One region of the Clostridium sp. HMP27 genome, then DNA from elsewhere that is predicted to be linked to it. Evidence: predicted binding sites of a transcription regulator. Region 1 holds the regulator's gene; the other holds the start of a gene.
What was found. The regulator NrdR, encoded in region 1, represses ribonucleotide reductase genes. The targets are predictions, from matches to a motif close to CACNANATNTNGTG.
Positions count from the first base shown of each region.

Region 2: a site for NrdR is predicted at 1,685-1,698, ahead of DP68_RS00205 (anaerobic ribonucleoside triphosphate reductase). Genes of this name have one in related genera too.

Region 1 covers NZ_JMFY01000014.1:26,243-29,681, forward strand. The annotation lists gene sigE (RNA polymerase sporulation sigma factor SigE) at 1-215, shown strand, start outside; gene sigG (RNA polymerase sporulation sigma factor SigG) at 289-1,062, shown strand; gene DP68_RS06080 (YlmC/YmxH family sporulation protein) at 1,165-1,428, shown strand; gene nrdR (transcriptional regulator NrdR) at 1,508-1,963, shown strand; gene DP68_RS06090 (response regulator transcription factor) at 2,134-2,829, shown strand; gene pnpS (two-component system histidine kinase PnpS) at 2,838-3,439, shown strand, end outside.
Region 2 covers NZ_JMFY01000001.1:35,521-38,959, forward strand. The annotation lists TPP riboswitch at 15-118, opposite strand; gene DP68_RS19395 (hypothetical protein) at 180-356, opposite strand; gene DP68_RS00200 (DUF3048 domain-containing protein) at 402-1,400, opposite strand; gene DP68_RS00205 (anaerobic ribonucleoside triphosphate reductase) at 1,715-3,439, shown strand, end outside.

The DNA.
Region 1 (3,439 bases):
AAGATGAGGTTGATAAGCAGCTTTTACTCCTAGCTATGAATAAGCTTAGTAATAGAGAGAGAGAAATTGTGCATTTGCGATTCGGGCTTCAAGGAGGAAGAGAAAAGACTCAAAAGGAAGTAGCGGATATGCTTGGTATATCTCAATCCTATATATCCAGATTAGAAAAAAGAATAATAAAAAGATTAAAAAAAGAAATAAATAAAATGTTATAAACTTGTCTCTAGTATAAAAATCAGCTTCTGGGGAAATAATTTAAATGCAATAATACGAAGGGGCTGATTATTAATGATGATTAACAAAGTAGAAATTTGTGGAGTTAATACTTCTAAGCTGCCTGTATTGAAGGAAAAGGAAATGAAAGAGCTCTTATTAAGTATGAGAGACGGTAATACGGAGGCTAGAGAAACTTTTATAAGGGGAAATTTAAGATTAGTCTTGAGTGTAATACAAAGATTCAATAATCGAGGGGAAAATGTAGATGATTTATTTCAAGTAGGATGTATAGGGCTTATTAAAGCAATTGATAATTTTGATTTAGGTCAAAATGTAAGATTTTCTACATATGCAGTGCCGATGATTATTGGAGAAATAAGAAGATATCTTCGAGATAATAATTCAATAAGAGTAAGTCGTTCCTTAAGAGATATTGCATACAGGGCACTACAGGTAAGAGATAGATTGGTATCAGAAAATAATAAGGAACCAACAGTAACCCAAATTGCTAAGGAGTTAGATGTTCCACGAGAGGAAGTAGTATTTGCTTTAGATGCTATACAGGATCCTGTATCCTTATTTGAACCAATTTACCATGATGGAGGAGATGCAATTTATGTAATGGATCAAATAAGTGACAATAAAAATGTAGATGACAGTTGGCTTGAAAATATCTCCATAAAAGAAGCTATGAAAAAGTTAAATGATAGGGAAAAATTAATTCTTACACTTAGGTTTTTTGATGGAAGAACTCAGATGGAGGTAGCAGATGAAATAGGAATTTCTCAGGCACAGGTATCTAGGCTTGAGAAAACAGCATTAAAGCACATGAAAAAATATGTTTAAATATTTATTATTTAAATAAAAAAATCTATATCCGTAATTGGATATAGATTTTTTTCATACAATATAATATATAAAATAAATATAATCTGGGGGGAAGAATTTATGAACAATACTTTTTACTCTATAAATAGCTTAAGAAGCATGGAACTTATAGATATTAATTCCGGATGTAAGCTTGGATACATAAAGGATTTTAAGATAGATATAGGGCAGTGCAAGGTATTATCGTTTATATTACCTAGCCAAAAGATGAGTTGGTTTGGTAAAATTAATGATATAGAAGTACCTTGGAGTAGAGTGAAGAAAATAGGTGTAGATGTTATATTAGTAGATGGGGCAGATATTCTTGAAGCTAATATAGAGTAGAAAAATAATAAAATTTGTGTATAATATAAATAACAGAAAAATTACGAATTAAACTATAATAAAAGGCGGGATTGTATTTATGAAATGTCCTTATTGTGGATATACGGAAAGTAAGGTAGTTGACTCCAGATCAGCAGAAGATAATGCATCTATAAGAAGAAGAAGGGAGTGCCTTAAGTGTTCTAAAAGATATACCACTTATGAAAAAATAGAAACAGTACCAATACTCGTTATTAAAAAGAATATGAGTCGCGAATACTTTGATAAATCTAAAATAGTAAATGGACTTATAAAGGCTTGCCAAAAGAGACCTATATCACGAAGCCAAATAGAGTCTATAGCTGATGAAGTAGAAAAAAGGATAAATAATGAGATGTTAACTGAGGTAAGATCTGAATATATTGGAGAGCTAATAATGGAAAGCTTAAAGAATATAGATGAAGTGTCTTATGTAAGATTTGCATCCGTATATAGACAGTTTAAGGATGTTAATACATTTATGGAAGAAATAAAAAGACTTATAGAAAGTAAATAAAATTTCTCATAGAATAAATTTCTATGAGAAATTTTATTTATTTGTTAATTTATTCTTAATTAAAGTTAATATATAGTTAAAAAAGTTATATTTCACACAATAATATATTATAATTGTGAATTAGGAATGGTAAAATATATTTAAAGATTTCAATAATTAGGAGGCAGGGTATGGCAGAAGAAAAGATAATAATAGTAGATGATGAGGAACATATAAGGGAACTTTTAAAATTCAACTTAGAAAACTCTGGGTATTCTACAATATATGCTGATAATGGAATCGATGCATTAAAGCTTATAAAAAGTGAGCGACCTCAATTAATTCTTTTAGATTTAATGATTCCTGGAATGGATGGATACGATGTATGTAAGGAAGTAAGAAAAGATAATAATATATCCACTACCCCTATAATTATGATAACAGCTAAGGGAGAGGAATTTGATAAAGTTTTAGGATTAGAATTAGGAGCAGATGATTATATAACAAAACCCTTCTCAATAAGAGAAATTTTAGCTAGGGTAAAAGCTGTTCTTAGAAGGACATCGGTACAAAATATTGATAAATCCTATAAGTTTGGAAATGTTATTATTGATTTAGAAAAGCATGAAGTTATAAAAGACAATTTTAAAGTAGAATTAACACTAAAAGAATTTGAATTACTAGAAATACTCATAAAAAATAAGGGAAGGGTTTTAACAAGAGATTTTCTTTTAGATAAGATATGGGGATATGAATATGTGGGAGAAACTAGAACTGTTGATGTTCATATAAGACATTTAAGACAAAAAATCGAGGAAAATGATAAAAGTCCTCAGTTTATAGAAACTATAAGAGGTGTAGGTTATAGATTTAATATATCTGAATAGGTGATAATATGAAAAAAAAATTGATGTTTTATATGCTTACAACTCTTGTAATAAGTCTAGTTATAGTTATAACTTTATTTGTTATTATGATAAACTATCAATATGTTGAAAGCACAAAAAAAATATTAAAATCAAATAACAATTTAATTATAAAATTAATCCAAAAGGAAAATGTAAATAATGTAAGTGAATTTATACAAAGAGATTTTACAGGTGGAGATACTAGAATAACTCTAATAGATAGGGAAGGGAACGTACTTCTAGACTCTCAAGCTAATCCAAGAAATATGGATAATCATAATACACGTGATGAAGTGAAAGAAGCCAGAAAATATGGCATGGGGTATAGGGTACGGCATAGTGAATCTACAAATAAGGACACTATGTACTTTGCAACTTATTTTGGAGATGGATATGTTATAAGAAGTGCAGCTGAAATGACTAGTGTTATAGGTTTCAAGTGGAAGTATGTGCATTACTATATGGGTATAGCGCTATTTTCTATAGTTATTTGCTTTCTATTTGCTTCCAGACTTTCACAGGGGCTTGTAAGCCCTATTAAAGACCTAGAGTTTATGACTTCAAGAATAGCTGCAGGAGAATTAGATAG
Region 2 (3,439 bases), on a different contig from region 1:
GGAATACCTTATAAAGCGAGTCGAGACTGCTTCCCTACGCTGGTATTATCCAGATCAGGTGATAAGAGTTAATGACTAAATCATTTCTCAGCCGAGTTCGGCACCTCTAGCACGGTTTATTAATTTTATATAACTTATTATATAGTATTATATATGTATTTTCAAGAACGTTGTACTTATTAAAAGAAGTCTACAAGTTTATCATTTCCAGGATGAAGGGGACTAGGATCTACATTTACCATATCTCCGAGCTTTATATGCTCAGATAACGTAAGTCTGTTAATTTCCATAGTAGTACCATCTTCTAAAGCAACTAGGGCATCTGAGCCTATTAAATCTATTATCCGACCTTTCATGGGCAATACCTCCTTTTTAGTTAGTATTGCCTATAATTAAGTAAATTATTTTATTTTAATGTTTGCTTTTTTATCTAGTATGTGCCACCAAGTATTTCCTATATTTAAAGGGATAGGATTTCCGAGATTATCTAGAAGCTCTGTACTGGAATCTAAGCTAGATTGTTTCCACTTTCCCTTAACTACTTTACCGTTGCTTATAACTAGGCAATCTCCTTCACCAATTAGTCGTATATCAACATGTAAATTATCAGTTTGAAGTGTTATGTTTGTAAGCTGAATAACGATATTCTTTGCTTGTATAGGAATATTATTGTCTCTATTTACAGAAGGGGTACCATCCATATATTTAACATATAAGCCATCTTTAAGTATATAAGAAGTATTGTAATATTTATTTACTTTTATAGTAACTGAACTAGAACTATCAAGATTTGAATTTTCCCAATAGGATTTATTAAAATTATAAGTTGATGTAGGTTTAGCTATAAGATTTTTTTCTGAAATTAAATTTCTCATATTTTCTGTGGATGTATATAAGCTATGTTCATACTTTCTAGACTTATCCCGCCAATAATACTTTTCATATATAAATTCATTTAAGCTTGGCAAATTTTCAGTCTCAATTTGAGTTTTAGCTTCTTCGCTATATCCACAATGTCCAAAAGGTAATTTATGAAGTTTAGATAAGTCTAAAAAGTAAGGTCGCGCACTTCGAACTGGACCAATTTTTTCAGGACTATTTTTGTGAAATAAGGCAATGAATCTTGGAATTCCTCCTTCGGCCATGGTTTCATATACTATATCAGCATCTACAAGGCCAGATTGTGGGCGAGCATCCTTAGAATTTTCTACAATAACCATAAAGGGAATATTATTCAAGGCATCTTTAGAGACTTGTTCTCCAGTATAAGGCGATATATATTTTTCTGCCTTTTCAACTATGTTATCTTTTGATTTATCTTGGATATTTTTAGTGTTTTGAGTACAACTTGATAATAAAAGTATAAGAATTATTGAAATAAAAGATATAAGCTTTTTCATAATACCGCCCCCACCATAAAATAAATTCATTTTAGAATAATTTTACATTTTATGGATTTTATAATCAAACTTATAAACCTTATATTTAGGCGTATTTAATGTTAATTATTCACTTTTAAGTGATTTTACTGCAAATAACTCTCTTTTAAAAAATAATAAACTTATTATTAGAATAACAGTAAAAAATATAAGAAGAAGGAGTTAAACATGGAGATAGCTTTTTATAAACTGGTTTTATAAGCTGGTATAAAAACATTTTGCATAGTATAATGGGTTAGTGTTTGCGCAATATATAGTAGGGGAGGATTATGTGTATGCTACATGTTGTAAAAAGGGACGGAAGAAAGGTCTCTTTTAATTCTATGAAAATTACAAGTGCCATAAAGAGAGCGGCAGAGGAAACTGGATATAAAATAAGAGAAAGTGAGTTTATAGATTTAACTCAAAAGATAATTTCTAGTTTGGAGCAAAGAGAAGTTCAAGAAGTTACTGTAGAAGAAATACAAAACATAGTAGAAAAAGTTTTAGTTGGAAGTGAATATAAAGAAATAGGTTTTGTATATTCAAATTATAGAAGAGAAAGAACAAATATACGTGAAATAAAGTCAGATTTAATGAAGGCTATAGAAAAAATTGGAGTGGAAACCGATAGAGATAATGCCAATGTAGGAAATAACTTCTCATCTAAGCTTTTAAGAATAGCTAGTGAGTCAAATAAGTGGCATAATCTTGCAAGTATGCCTAAACATTTAGCTAAAGCACATGAGAATGGAGATGTATATTATCATGATCTTGATAGTTACAATTTGACAACAAATTGTTTACATATACCTACTAGAGAAGTTTTAGAGAGAGGGTTTAATACAGGATATGGAACTATAAGACCTCCTAGGAGAATAGAGTCAGCAGCAGAGCTTTCATGTATATTATTACAATCCACACAAAATGATATGTTCGGTGGGCAATCTCATCCTAATTTTGATAATGATATGGGAGTATTTGTAGATTATACTAGACAGGAGATCGCGAGAGAATTAAGGGAATATGGTATGGATGAAGATAAGATTGATTCTATAGTACATAAGAAGCTTAGAAAAACCATAGAGCAGGCTATGCAGGGTATAGTGTACAACCTAAACACTATGCATTCTCGTGCGGGATCCCAGGTTCCATTTAGTTCAATTAATATAGGAATACCAGAAAATGATGATGCAGCATTAGTATGCGAAATATTCCTTTTGGAGTATGAAAAGGGATTAGGTAATGGAGAACAACCAGTATTTCCAAATATAATATTTAGGGTAAAGGATGGAGTAAATAAAAAGAAGGAAGATCCATACTATTATCTATTTAAACTTGCATGTAAAGTAGCAAGTAAAAGAATGAATCCAACTTTTATGAATATAGATGCAGACTTTAATCTTGAATACTATAATCAAGGATATATTCCAGCAACTATGGGATGTAGAACTCGAGTTCAATCAAATATAAATGGAGAAGCAGAGGTAAAGGGAAGAGGGAACATTGCACCCACAACTATAAATTTACCTAGAGTAGGGATACTTGCAAAGGGTGACTTAGATAAGTTCTTTGAACTTTTACAAGGTAGATTAGAATTAGCTAAGGAATCATTAATCCATAGATATGAGATACTTAAGAGATTAAAGGTCAAGGATCTTCCATTTGTAGCAGGGCAGGGACTTATGAAGGGCTCAGAAGGATTGCTTCCTGATGATTCTATAGAACCAATATTAAAGCAAGGTACTTGGGGAATAGGGTTTATAGGACTTGCAGAGACATTAATTGCCTTAACTTCACATCATCATGGTGAAAGTGAGCATGCAAGGGAGCTAGGAATAAAGATAATATCATATATAAGAAACTTCACAGACAAAGCTACAGAAGAGACAAAATTGAATTGGAGTGCTTATGCAACTCCAGCAGAGGGTTTAAGTGGCAAATTTGTATTACAGGATAAAAAGATATTTGGAGAAATAAAGGGAGTTACAGATAAAAAGTACTATACAAACAGTTATCAT